DNA from 2 places in the Trichocoleus sp. DQ-A1 genome. Region 1 is predicted to be linked to the other one. Evidence: riboswitches for the same ligand, from Rfam matches in the RefSeq annotation. Region 1 holds a riboswitch; the other holds the start of a gene.
The links. Region 1 has a riboswitch for cyclic di-AMP ahead of NDI33_RS11380 (glycosyltransferase family 1 protein). Riboswitches for the same ligand answer to the same signal wherever they lie in the genome.
Positions count from the first base shown of each region.

Region 2: it holds a riboswitch for cyclic di-AMP, as region 1 does, so the genes downstream of both, ntrB (nitrate ABC transporter permease) here and NDI33_RS11380 (glycosyltransferase family 1 protein) in region 1, are expected to answer to the same signal.

Region 1 is NZ_JAMPKE010000009.1:92,833-100,064, forward strand. It holds gene NDI33_RS11375 (polyribonucleotide nucleotidyltransferase) at 1-1,569, shown strand, start outside; cyclic di-AMP (ydaO/yuaA leader) riboswitch at 2,208-2,420, shown strand; gene NDI33_RS11380 (glycosyltransferase family 1 protein) at 2,584-3,861, shown strand; gene NDI33_RS11385 (hypothetical protein) at 4,224-4,445, shown strand; gene NDI33_RS11390 (pentapeptide repeat-containing protein) at 4,560-4,967, opposite strand; gene tpiA (triose-phosphate isomerase) at 5,304-6,029, shown strand; gene folP (dihydropteroate synthase) at 6,091-7,044, shown strand; gene NDI33_RS11405 (stomatin-like protein) at 7,156-7,232, opposite strand, start outside.
Region 2 is NZ_JAMPKE010000064.1:1,538-8,769, forward strand. It holds gene NDI33_RS27550 (universal stress protein) at 1-2, opposite strand, end outside; gene NDI33_RS27555 (ABC transporter ATP-binding protein) at 138-977, opposite strand; gene NDI33_RS27560 (ABC transporter substrate-binding protein) at 1,088-2,494, opposite strand; gene ntrB (nitrate ABC transporter permease) at 2,714-3,568, opposite strand; cyclic di-AMP (ydaO/yuaA leader) riboswitch at 3,668-3,889, opposite strand; gene NDI33_RS27570 (DUF1830 domain-containing protein) at 4,148-4,426, shown strand; gene NDI33_RS27575 (ATP-binding protein) at 4,595-5,872, shown strand; gene NDI33_RS27580 (hypothetical protein) at 6,039-6,206, opposite strand; gene NDI33_RS27585 (pentapeptide repeat-containing protein) at 6,559-7,232, shown strand, end outside.

The sequences.
Region 1 (7,232 bases):
CAGGATGTCATTGAGGCGATTGATTTCGGCTATGAGGCGGTGCGCGACTTGATTGAGGCGCAGCGAGAACTCATGGCAGCACTGGGGATTGAATTGGTTCAAGAAATCCAGCCGGAAGTCGATTCGACCCTAGAGAATTTTATTCGCGATCGCGCGACTGCCCAAATCAAAGAAGTCCTCTCCAAATTTGAACTGGACAAAAATAGCCGCGATGCTCTTTTAGATCAGATCAAAGAGACACAAATCCTGGCAGCGATCGCAGAATTAGCTGAAGACGACCCCATTCGAGTTGCTTCTGCGGCTAACTCTAAAGCAGTGAGTAACGTCTTTAAAGACATCACCAAGAAGCTGATGCGCCGTCAGATTGTCGAAGACAGCGTCCGGGTAGATGGTCGCAAGCTTGATGAAGTGCGCCCTGTCTCTTGTCGCGTGGGTCTGTTGCCCAATCGGGTTCATGGTAGCGGTTTGTTTAACCGAGGACTGACCCAGGTGTTATCTGTTTGTACTCTCGGCACCCCAGGCGATGCTCAGGATCTCGCAGATGACCTGCATCCAGAAGATGAAAAGCGCTATTTACATCACTATAATTTTCCGCCCTTTTCTGTTGGGGAAACCAAGCCGATGCGGGCACCCGGTCGTCGGGAAATTGGTCACGGGGCACTAGCCGCACGGGCAATAGTGCCAGTGTTACCGCCGAAGGAAGACTTCCCCTACGTGATTCGGGTGGTGTCTGAAGTTCTTTCTTCTAATGGTTCCACATCGATGGGTTCGGTGTGTGGTTCCACCCTGGCTTTGATGGATGCTGGCGTGCCCATTGCGAAGCCGGTGAGTGGCGCAGCAATGGGACTGATTAAAGAAGGCGAGGAAGTTCGCATTCTGACTGATATTCAGGGCATTGAAGATTTCTTAGGTGACATGGACTTTAAGGTGGCAGGTACCGATACTGGTATCACTGCCTTGCAAATGGACATGAAGATCAGCGGACTGCCTCTGGATATCATTGCCAAAGCCGTCGAGCAAGCAAAGGGCGCTAGGCTGCACATTTTAGAGAAAATGCTGGCAACCATTGACCAGCCCCGCACCGAGATGTCACCTTATGCACCTCGCTTGCTAACGCTCAAGATTGAGCCAGAACTCATTGGCATGGTCATCGGGCCTGGAGGCAAGATGATTAAGAGCATCACTGAAGAAACGGGTGCCAAAATCGACATTGAGGATGATGGCACGATCACGATTTCAGCAGTAGATGGCGAGAAGGCGAAGAAAGCCCGCAACATCATCCAAGGGATGACGCGGAGGCTGAATGAGGGTGATGTATACGCTGGTCGCGTAACCCGGATTATTCCAATTGGGGCGTTTGTGGAAGTGCTTCCCGGAAAAGAAGGGATGATCCACATTTCTCAACTTGCTGATTACCGAGTCGGTCGCGTCGAAGATGAAGTGGCTGTCGGGGATGAAGTTATTGTCAAGGTACGGGAAATTGATAGCAAAGGTCGGATTAATCTGACGCGTTTGGGGATTCACCCAGATGAAGCGGCAGCTGCTCGTGAAGCGGCAGCAAGTCGTTAAAAAAACCACTTAGCGATTAGCGCTTAGCAATTAGGAATTGAAATTGCTAACCGCTAATCGCTAAACCAGGCTTTTTCCCTCAACAACTACCATTCCATTCGGTTATTAAATCTAATCTAATTATCCCGTAGCTATAGCAATCCTATTTGAGTTGCAAGCTAGGAGTTCAGATTCCTAACTTCTTCGATAAGTCGAATATCTCGCGTTTGAAAATGATTTAGCACCGAGCTATAAAAACTATAATTAGATGAATCATAGCAACAGTAAAGAGTTGTTTCTAGTAGTCTTTAACTCTTAGTTATGAGTTGGTTGATATTGAACGAATGACTAAAGGTTAAAGACGTAGAAAGCTTTTATTAATAACGAGTTGCAGTTCTTCTCGTGTAGGTTAATGCCGTGCGCGAACGTTCGCTAACAAAAGTTAGCTGATGGTTTTTTTACTTAGCCCAATGTACTCTATCTACCCCATCCGCCCACATCAAATGCTTGACGTCGCAAGTCTGACCCTTGGAGGGTAAGTATAGATATCATCCTCGTATATTAAAAAACATCTATCTTAAGGTAGGTTGACGATTTTTAAATTGTAGTGTTAAGGTTGCAGTCAGTCTACATAAGTCAGCCTAATCCAGTATCTCACTTTAAAAAACGTACCTTATCTAATTAAGGTGAAGCTGGAGCGGAGGAACCAAATCTTGGGGCTTATCGATGAGAGATTAAAAATAAAAAATTAAACAATTACAAAGATAGGATGACTATTTTAATGTTTAATTTTGCATTCTTAATTCCTCAGAAAGGGACATCTCTCAGTCCTCGCCCGTCAGCTAACTCCGTCGGCATTGAGAGGAGACTGAAGAGTCAGCAATTTTATAGAATTTGCGCGATCTCATCAGTGTCCTTGGCTGGTATCTGTTCGCTTCGTTGTACCTGCCCTCGACTATGAGTAGAGGCACATTTCGTGCTTCAACTGCTGGCGTAGGAGAGCAGGTGCGCTAGCTATGAGGAGAAAATCAACCGATGTTACTGACTGAAAAAAATCGTATCGCCTTAATTTCAGTAGATGGCGATCCAGCGGTAGAAATTGGGCAAGAAGAAGCTGGAGGTCAAAATGTCTATGTGCGTCAAGTAGGATTAGCACTCGCTGAGCAAGGCTGGCAGGTGGATATGTTCACTCGCCGCAGCACTCCGGAGCAACTGGATGTCGTTCAGCATACGCCTAACTGCCAGACAATCCGATTAGCCGCTGGGCCAGCCCAATTCATGAGTCGGGATCGACTCTTCTGCTATTTACCAGAGTTTGTTGAACAATTCCAGGCATTTCAGCAGCGTGAAGGTTGGCAATATACCCTGGTGCATACCAATTATTGGTTGTCATCTTGGGTGGGAATGGAACTGAAAAAGCACCAACCTTTGATACAGGTACATACTTATCACTCGCTGGGGGCGGTAAAGTATCGTACAGTTTCCGAAATTCCAGCGATCGCTTCCACACGACTTGCCGTTGAAAAAGCGTGTCTGGAAACAGTGGATCGAGTGATTGCTACCAGTCCGCAAGAAGAAGATCAAATGCGATCGCTTGTTTCCACTCAGGGACAGATTGAAATGATTCCCTGCGGTACAGATATCGTTAAATTTGGTTCCATTCAGCGCCAAGAAGCACGCCAACAGCTAGGAATTGCCAGCGACGCCAAAGTAGTGCTGTATGTGGGTCGTTTCGATCGGCGCAAGGGAATTGAAACTTTAGTCCGAGCTGTAGCAAAATCAAGCTTACGCAAGTCTTGCGACCTAAAGCTCCTCATCGCAGGCGGAAGTCGTCCGGGACAGAGTGACGGCATTGAACGCGATCACATTGAGAAAATCGTAGCTGAAGAAGGCATTGGCGATCTCACTTGCTTCCCCGGTCGTGTGGAAGATAGCGATTTGCCTCTCTACTACTCAGCTGCCGATGTGTGTGTTGTCCCCAGTCATTACGAACCCTTCGGTTTAGTTGCCATTGAAGCAATGGCTAACCGGACGCCGGTAATTGCAAGCAATGTAGGCGGCTTGCAGTTTACCGTAGTGCCAGAGGTAACGGGTTTACTGGTGCCTCCCAAACATGAAGTCTCCTTTGCACAGGCAATTGACCGCATCCTCGCCGATCCCGATTGGCGAGACCAATTAGGTCAGATGGGTCGCCAACGGGTAGAAATTGCCTTTAGCTGGAATAGCGTGGCATTACGACTCAGTCATCTGTACACCAAATTACTGTGCCAAGCCGTTGTTGAATCTGCGAGCAAACCGCAGCTAGTCGCTTGAGATTTTTTCCCCTGAAAAGTGCTGAGTTCTTTGGGATGGGATTTTCATCCCGATAGCGAGCAAGAAAAGGCACTAGAAAAGAGTTTCCATCCAACGTTGTGAGCTTTCAGTGTATAAGCGTTTCTTGCAATAAAAACAATCAATCTTCTTTGTTCCTTGCAAGGAGGAAATGAGACTCCCTCTTCGTTTCCGAAAGTTAGGACAGGTTCTCAATATTTTTGCAAGAACTCTATTCCCCAACCCTAGACAAATTTATTCCAAATCGATGGATTGTCCGTAAAAGCGGGATATCCATCCAATCATTTGAGAGCAATTCAAGTAGTAAGAAAACGGCAAATTACCAAATTAGGAGAGTTGAAATCATGCTGAATATCGGAGATAGCGTACTACATAAGAAAACCGGACGCTCTGGCAAGGTTTTTGGCTATGGCTATCAGATGGTTAATAGCACTTACTTGCCAACACTGATCGTCAGAGTAGTTGAAGCTGCTAGTTTAAACCAGAAAAGTTTTGTAGAAGATTTGTCTTCATCATGGATTTTGGAGCAAGAAGCTTCTCGGCTCTCGGCAAAGGCTGCACGCTAGAGCCTAGCCTGATTGTATCTGCGCTTTATGCGTAGGCGATCGCTCAAAACAAAACTCGGTCAGTAACTGACCGAGTTTTGTATTTTTGTCAAATATTTAGTTTTGAAAAACCCACTAATCCCATTTAACGTTATTCGGCAAAATCGCGTTGTCGAGAGCCGCATCCTTCAAGTTAGCATTTATCAAGTTAGCCTCTCTCAAATTGGCACTACTTAAGTCTGCTTTCTGGAGATCGGCGCTATTTGCAAATACACCCGTTAAATTAGCTTTTTCCAGATTAGCCTGCGTTAGATCGGCACCTTCTAAGTTGGCATTCGCTAGGTTAGCTCCCTGCAAGTTTGCCCCTCTCAAATCAGCCCCAGTGAGATGAGCACTTACAAGATTGGCTCCTTTCAAGTCGCAGTTCTGACATTGCTTAGTTTCGATTAATCGTCTGACATGAGCGGGATTTTCGGCTCGGACGGGAGCAACTAAGCCCAAAGGGAGGAGGAGGGCTGCGGCTGCTAAAAGTCTTAGTTTCATATTTACCCCATTAATTTAAATTATTTTATTAACGTTCTGGTATAATCTTATCCCAAATTTTTTTTGAGGAACATCCTACGATAGGGGGGAATCTTTTGGGTAAATACCCACCTAAAGTAATAAAAAGATTTTTGAAGTGAGTCGCGGCTAAGAGCAGCATCCGCAGGAGCGAGTGTTGGCGTGCAAGGATTGCGGGGTGAAATTATCGCGTCGCTTGACATTTGCGCTTTTAGCGACCAGAAAGTGTAAATGCGATCGCCTTTAAAGCAGGGGTTCCCCCTCCGTACTAAACTGGAGGTTACAGTTTTTAGCATTCTGAACTTGACTGAGTTAGCTGTGCGGAAAATAGTTATTGCCGGTAATTGGAAAATGTACAAAACTCAGACCGAGAGTCTGGAGTTTTTGCAAGGATTCATGTCTCAGCTAGAAGAAACCCCGGACGAGCGGGAAGTAGTCCTAGCGGCTCCTTTCACTGCTTTGAGCATCATGTCTAAAAATCTGCACGGTAGCCGCGTGCAGCTGGGTGCCCAAAACATCCACTGGGAAGAAATGGGAGCCTACACAGGTGAAATTGCCGGACCCATGCTGACAGAAATTGGGGTGCGTTTCGTAATTGTGGGTCATAGCGAACGGCGTCAATACTTTGGCGAAACCGATGAAACTGTGAACTTACGGCTGAAAGCAGCGCAACGCTATGGTTTAACGCCCATTCTCTGCGTCGGCGAAACCAAGCAACAACGCGATGCAGGTGAAACAGAATCCCTGATTTCTACCCAACTGAAAAAAGGCTTGGTTGACGTTGATCAAGAGAACCTGGTTATTGCCTACGAACCTATTTGGGCAATTGGTACTGGCGACACCTGCGAGTCAAAAGAAGCAAATCGGGTGATTGGCTTGATTCGCACTCAATTGACAAATCCAAATGTCTCGATTCAGTACGGTGGCTCGGTCAAGCCCAATAATATTGATGAAATCATGGCGCAGCCAGAAATCGATGGGGCTTTGGTCGGGGGAGCCAGTCTGGAGGCTGCCAGTTTTGCCCGAATTGTCAACTTTCAATAAAGGATAAGGATGTTAGCGAAGCGGCGCTTTCTTCGCCGGATGACGGATGAATCAATCCAAAATCCAAAATAGCTTGACCCTGCGGGGTCAAACTTTTGACTGGGGACAGCGCACTTATTTAATGGGTGTGTTGAATGTGACGCCTGATAGTTTTAGTGACGGCGGAGACTTTAACACGCTAGGAGACGCCTTGGCTCAGGCTAAGCATCTTGTGGCAGCCGGAGCCAATATCCTCGATGTGGGGGGACAATCAACCCGCCCCGGAGCCGCCCAAATCTCTCTGGAAGAGGAATTGGATCGGGTGCTACCAGTAGTGCAAGCCCTCCGAAAGGGTGCAGAAGGAAAGATCGAGGATGACTCCGATTCTGCGGTAGGAGTCATAGAATCTGCTCAACACGGCAATCCCTTATCCCACCCTCCGGGATACATCCCTCATCCTTCTGAGGTTCCGATTTCCGTGGATACAACACGGGCATCTGTGGCACGGGCAGCGATTGGGGCGGGGGCTGATATCGTCAATGATATTTCCGGCGGTACTTTCGACCCGGAGATGTTTGCTGTGGTGGCAGAGTTGGGAGTCCCCATTGTGTTGATGCACATCCGAGGGACGCCAGCTACCATGCAGCAGATGACGAATTATCAGGACTTGATGGGGGAAATCTCCGAGTTTTTGTCAAGTCAAATTGAGCAAGCGATCGCATCTGGCATCGATCGCTCAAAAATTATCATCGATCCCGGCATTGGCTTTGCCAAAACTTACGAGCAAAGCTTGGAAATTTTGCAACGCTTACCGATGTTGCATTCTTTGGGCGTTCCTTTGTTAGTGGGACCATCCCGGAAAAGTTTTATCGGGCGGATTTTAAATCAACCCGATCCCAAAGCCAGAGTGTGGGGAACGGCGGCGGCTTGTTGCGGAGCGATCGCGGGAGGTGCTGATATCCTCCGAATTCACGATGTCCAACCTATGCACGACGTTTGTCGCGTCGCGGATGCCATTTTCAGAAAACAAAAATAGAAAAGCTAAGAGCGATCGCTGTCTTGAAATGCCTTAAAAAGTGATGTTTTTAATTTCAAATCAGATCGACTCTTAAAACTCTTTTCATTTTTGTTTTTAACTTTTTACCTTTTAAGTTCCCGATCCATTGCCATTAGAGCCATTGGGAGGTTCAGGAGTAGACATTAAATCAGTCATGGCTTCTGATA
Region 2 (7,232 bases), on a different contig from region 1:
ACAAACTCAAACCTCCTGAAGTAATTAGGCTAGCTTTGCAAGAACTTAAGTAAGGGTTTTAATGGGTTAGAAACGCAATAGAGCGTGTTTCCAGTTCAGTTGTTTTTTCTTTGATAAACAGTTGACCAATGGCTCGTCTACTCGTCTTGATTGAAATATTCATCGAGGAAGTTCAAAGCGTGGTTACGCAATTCAAAATACTCGCGGGAGTTGCGGAGGGCTTGGCGATCGCGTGGATGCTTAAAAGGCACGTCCAAAATTTCCCCTATTTTTGCGTGGGGGCCATTGGTCATCAGTATAATTCGGTCAGACATATACAGCGCTTCATCTACATCATGGGTAATCATCATCACTGCCTGCCGCTGATGTTCCCAAATATGCAGTACCTGCTGCTGTAATTTGCCCCTCGTCAAGGCATCGAGTGCCCCAAAAGGTTCATCCATTAACAACATTTTGGGGCGAATTGCCAAGGCACGAGCAATCCCCACCCGTTGCTTCATCCCGCCAGAAATTTCATCAGGATATTTGTCAGCGGCTGCTGTTAAATTCACCATTGCCAAGTGTTCGTTCACAATGCTAATTTTTTCAGCACGGGAGGCATTTTTTAGCACTTCATCGACTGCCAGACGGATATTTTCTTTCACCGTCAACCACGGCAGCAGTGAATAGTGCTGGAACACCATCATGCGCTCGGCACCAGGTTTACGAATTTCTTTACCCTCTAATTGCACTGAGCCGGAAGTTGGTTTTTCTAACCCGGCAACCATTTTGAGAAGCGTTGATTTACCGCAGCCAGAGTGACCAATCACGCAAATAAATTCATTTTCACTGACACTAAGATTAATGCCATCCAGGACAACAAATTCACCTCCATCTGCTGTGGGATAGGACTTGCGAAGATTTTCTATTTCCAGAAATCCAGTGCGGTTGACACTTTGATTATTAGCATCCGTTGAGAATGAGGTGGATTTAGTCATATCATGCTCCTTCTTGGGACGAACTCTTGAGAATTTTGAAGGTATTAGGCTGGCTTTTGCCAAAAAGTAAAACTTAGCCGAGCCGCTTGAACTGTAGCCAGTGCAGCTAATTAAGACAGAAAGAAACGAGTGGGACGGTTCGCCCGAATCTCAAAACCATTGACATATCCAACAGGATCGCTGGGGTCAAAACCTTTCTTATCAATAAATACTTCCGGTACTTCAACTTTGTAATCTTCTTGGGGACACTCAATGCCCATTTCTGCGGCAATTTCTCGATAGAGATCGGTTCTCCAGCCTTGTTTGGCAAGTGCTTCTGCATTCTTTGGAAATTCTTTGATTTGTCCCCAACGAGCTGCTTGAGTCATTAACCAGAGACTTTCAGATTGCCAGAGAAATGTCGAATGTTCTCCTGGACGTTTGGGAATGTTGTCAGGGATATCGAAGAAGATTGTACTGTCCTCGGCTTTCGCAATCCGAGCTTTACCATCAAAACCGCCATAATTGTAGTCGCCAATAATTGCGGGACGAGTAAATTTGGGTTTAGCACCTGTAAAGGAACGCTCGGAAATAAGTGTTGCTACTTCTTCGCGGTTTTCAGGCTTGCTGCAATACTGGCAAGCTTCAATCATCGCTTTGACGAGGGAACGATAAGTTTTGGGATTTTTTTGGATGAAAGATTCCATCACACCCAGTAGCCGATCTGGGTGTCCCAACCAAATTTCTTTGCCTTGAGCGAAGGTAAAACCAACGCCTTCATTTCCGGTAATTGCGCGGGTATTCCAAGGTTCTGCCACCATGTAGGCTTGCATCGCCCCTATCCGCACGTTCGTCACCATTTGCGGTGGGGGAACGATGATGACGCGAAACTCTTTCAGGGGATCGACTCCGGCGGCGGCGGATAGGTAGCGGACGAAGTATTCGTAAATGGCAGAACTGAGGACAACTGCCCAAACTCGTTGTTCTCGCGGCTGCTTCTCAAAGTAGCTGCGGAAATCCTTCCCAAAGGCTTCTAAATCGCCGTTATACTCCCGCCAGGGACGCAAACCTGCTTCCCACATTTTCCGATTCATCGTCATGGCGTTACCGTGTCGGTGAATGGTCATGGCGGCGCAGAGAGGGGCATGGCGTGCGCCTTCAGCACCGATTCTGGCGTTGGTGACGGCACCAGAGACTACGGGGGCGGCATCAGTGCGACCAAAAATTACGCCGTCACGAGAGGTTGCCCAGCTAGCTTCCCGATTAAGTTGGACGTTGAGACCATACTTGCGGAAAAATCCTTTTTTCCAAGCGATCGCAAACGGCGCACAATCATTCACCGGCACGTAGCCAACAATCAGATCGGGTTTTTCTAACGATCCTGGCTCTACGACTTGTTTGATGGATGCGGATTCTTCAGTGAGTCCTTTCGCTGAGCGATCGCCGCTAATCGCACAAGATGATAGTGCCATTCCTGCTGCTGTGGCACCCATACCCTCCAGAAATTTTCGTCGCGTCCAGTTTGTGGTGTCACTCATAATTCGTCCTTGCGATTTATTTCCACTCAGCTCAAGCCACTAGGTTTGAGCGATTACTGCTCATGAGTTCTCTGAAAAAATTGACGCCGTAGGTACTACGTCTCGCAACCCACTCGTTTGAGCGGTCAGCGTTACCACGACGGCCGTGAGTCTCGCTCACACTAGCGATTTCTGTTAGAGCAGAATCATCCCTACTTAACAGAGGTTTACAGAAAATTATTAGACAGAGGTTGCCCTAGGGCGACGGTGAGTAACCAAAGCTTCAACTTTGCCTAGGGCGTAGTCCAGCAGTAGTCCTGTCAGCCCAATCACTACCACTGCCAAAAATACTGAGCTTAGGTTTAAGCGACTCCATTCATCCCACACAAAAAACCCAATCCCGATGCCGCCTGTGAGCATTTCTACAGCGACAATGACCAGCCATGCAATTCCCAAACTAATCCGTAAACCAGTGAAGACATAAGGCAAACTCGCAGGCCAAATAATCTTGGTAATTCGTCGCCAACGGGGCATTTCTAGCACCCTTGCCACATCGAGGTAATCTTTGGAAACGCTAGAAACACCGAGAGCAGTGTTAATAATGGTGGGCCACAAAGAGGTAATGAAGATAACAAAAATTGCTGACGGATCTGCTAGGTTAAAAATTGCTAAAGCAATGGGCAACCAAGCTAGGGGCGATACTGGCTTGAAAATCTGAATTATGGGATTGAGTGCCATCATTGCTTGCTTGGACATCCCAATCAAAAATCCAATGGGAATGGCAACAACTGCACCTAACAAAAATCCCAGCAATACTCGTCGAAGGCTTGCCAGTAGTAACCAACCAATCCCTAGATCGCCAGGACCCCGTCGGTAAAAGGGGTTCAGAATGTAGTCTAAATTCTTGACGAACGCCTCTGGTGGGGTGGGTATTAATTCATGCTTGAAAAGCGCAACAATCCACCACAGAACGAGAATTCCTAAAAAACCAAGGGCGGGGAGGACGACGACATCCCGAATCAGAACGGGTTTTGCCCGTTTCCAGGCTACCTGTCCAGCAACTGCAATCGCAGACAAATTCAGCTGCAATATCATTATGAAGCTCCTCAGAGTCACTCTTCAGGTACAAAAAAGTAGAGCAGTACCAGCCGGGGACACTGATGAGTTCAGAACATTTCAAAAAATGCTGACTCTTCAGTCTCCTCTCAATGCCTACGAAGTTAGCTGACGGGCTAGAGCTGAGAGATGCTCTTCTCTAATGGATAAGGGATGAAGGATAAATAAACAGTTTTTTATTCCGCCTTACACCTTTTGCCTTACTCCTGGCAGAGATACGCCCCATTAATTGGTTCCTCCGTTCCAGCGCTTATACAGAGCGATCGCTTGCTAAGACGCTGAATTAGGCTGACTTACTCGGATTAACCGATAAGCTTAGCACGCCTTTTTAAGACAGTCCACCTTTCCGAAGACATAGCTTTCTAGAGATCGCTTCTCCATCAAATTCACAATAGTTTACGAACTTTTTGAGGCATTCTAGTGATGTTTGTATTCTCCACTACATCTTGCCTTCCTTCAACCCCATCTTTAGGTAGAAGCCGCTTGAAGCAGTCGAAGTTTATATTATCTATCTTGTTAATCAGCCAATTTTATCGTTCGTTCAAGGCACCCAATATGATGTCAGTATTCTCCTCTTTGGTTTCTGAACCTTCCGAACAAATACTTTGTTTTTATACAAATTGCACAAATAAGATTCAAATTGTTAGAGTTGATAATACTCAAGACTTAAACTTTGAACGGATTGTTTTCCCTGGGCAACGTTTATTGTTTAAATCCTTACCAGACTCCCAACTAGAAATACATACTAACCCAACAAAAATTTTTACTGAAAACTTAGCTTTAATAGAAGTAATTTCCTGCGCTAATCTCCGCGTACATGAAGAAATGAGCACCTGAAAATGAAGTTTTTAACCCTTAGGGTGGCTTTTGATTAAAAACATTTTAAGAGCTTATAGGCGAAGTATTTGGGCGCGAAAGCAAGAAGGAAAAACAAATTAGCTACTCCCCAAGCTAATCTTAGTCTATGGAGAGCATTTGTAAACGAGTCAATAGCGCCAAAAAATGATGGATTTTAGTCAATTACTGATCGATAAATCTGCCACGATTGTAGAGAAATGGATTGAAGCTGTCCGTGCTGATAGTCGAATTGAGACCGCAGCAGAATTATCTTACAAGGGTTTGCGCGACAGCCTCCCCCGTGTCCTCAAGGCATTAGCGACTGTACTTTCTAAGTTTCAAGACAGTGATGTTCAGTCGTTAGTAGATGCAAGTTTAGAACATGGTATACTTCGGGCTGAACAAGGTTACGATCCAGTAGAAATTGTCCGCGAATACCGAATTTTACGGGAGACAATCGTTTCCACCTTAGAGGGAGAGTTGCTAGACTCATCACCGATTGAGATAATCCGAGTCATTCGTCTGATTGATACAGTAGTGGATGAAGCGATCGCTCAATGTTTTAAAAGCTACATGGATGAGCGATTGCACGAACTCCAACAGCTGCAAAGTCAGTTAAAATTGACCAATCAAGAATTAACTCGTTTGCTTCGGGCGAATAAAGATAACCTTTCTCATCTAGCCCACGAATTGAAAACTCCCCTTACTTCCATTATTGGCTACTCAGATTTATTTTTGCGCCAACAACAACGGAAGCAGGAGGAGAGCAATAACCTTCCGAATCTAGAACACATTGAGAAAGTGCTACGAAATGGACGACAGCTACTTCGATTAATCAACGATGCGTTGGAAATCTCTCGCTATGAAGCGGGGAAAATGAAATTGCAGCCATCTGTAACAGATGTACGCTCTTTAATTCAAAATATTCTGGAAATGGTAGAACCTTTGGCGGATTCCAAACAGCTACAGATAATCGTTGATTACGATTCGGCTAGCGCCGATAGCTGTGCTGCTCTTCGAGAAGGACTACACCCAACATGCGCCCCCGATCGGGTGCTGACAGATCCCCTGAGACTACAGCAAATTATTACTAATCTCTTTAGTAACGCGATTCGTTACACCGACTCTGGAACGATTAAATTAAGGTGCCAAACGCTATCAGATAAAGAGTGGGCAATCGCTATCAGCGATACGGGAATCGGCGTTCCTCCAGAAGACCAAGCTCGTATATTTGAACCCTACTTTCGCTCTATTCCCCAAGAAAAGTCTTTCCTTCCGGAAAGTACAGGTTTAGGATTAGCGATTGTCTCGCGGTTGGTAAAATTATTACAAGGAAGAATAGAGCTAGTTTCACAAGTAGGCATTGGCTCCACCTTCACTGTCATTTTACCGTTAGCAGTGAATACTTCTGAGGAAATCGTGACGCCTTCAACAACCCAGGTATAGCACTTTCAACTAATTTTTAAAGATGAAACCCCAGACTCCTTAGAACAGTCTGGGATTTGAACTCTAAACTCGGATCATATAGCGATGAAGCCTGTTTTCGGGAAACAACTGCTAGTTTAGGGTCAAGCAGACGACCTGCAAGACTCTCCAAAATTCTTGAACCCCTTCAAAAGCCGTAGGTGCCCGTGCGGGAGCGTAGGTGCAGCCTTGGAGAGTCAATAGAGCGAAACACTGGCTGCTGTTGGGGGTGCATCCACTTCAACCCAACCCAGACGCAAAGATTGGTCAGCCAGCCAAGACTAACCACCTGAAATTCTCGAAGGGGTGGAGTCACGATTGAGCGCTAGGTGAATTGGAAACAGGAGGAATTTGACAAGCAGAAAACTGAGTGTTGCGATCGCTCGTAAACTTTACCATGCGATTTCTTTGCTAGCGTATGCCGCGATCGCTCGGTGGCTGCTCATCTATCTTCGATCGGCAGGCGAGTGAAAAGTTGTACTTCGCGTATGATTAGTAATCAGCTGCTCAGCACTGGGAATAATAACTTAAGAGTTGAAAGCGGTTATTTTTAAAGTGCTGAAAAAACAATTAAAAACATTTCCAGAAAATCCGAGCGGGGAAAAACCTATTCGAGCTGACTTGAATAGCCAATACCTAAGGGGGCACAAACCCAGGGGGCATACGCCGTGATTGTAGACTTGAAAGAAACTGAACTCAGGGGAGCTTTTCTTAAAGGGAAGGAGCTGAGGGGAGCAGACCTAAGAAGAGTAAACCTCAGCGAGGCGAACCTCAGTTATGCAGATCTCATAGAAGCAGACCTAACAGAGGCAAACCTGAATGGGTCAAATCTAAGTGGAGCCTGTCTCAATTTAGCAAATCTGAGCGAGGCAGACTTGACGAAAGCAGACCTGAGTGGAACCACCCTGATTGGAGCAGATTTAACAGCAGCCAACTTGAGCGGAGCCAACTTGAAAAAGGCGAATCTGGTTGGGACTAATCTGGAAAACGCTAACTTGGCTGGAGCGAACCTGGTAGGAGTGGACTTGAGCGCAGCCGAGCTAAAGGGGGCTATCCTACAAAAGGCTGTCTACAATCAAGAGACTCGATTCCCTCCAGACTTTGACCTTCAGGAAGCGGGGGCTTATTTGATTGCCTCTGGCACTTTACTCATCGGCGTCAACCTGAGTGAAGTCGATCTCAGTGGAGTTTATTTAAAGTCAGCCGACCTGAAAGCAGCAAATTTGATGAGGGCAAATCTGGTCGGCGCAAATTTGGAGAACGTTAACTTGGCGGGTGCCAATCTGGTTGGAACCGATTTGAGTAAAGCCAAGCTGAGGGGAACCATTCTAGAAAAAGCTGT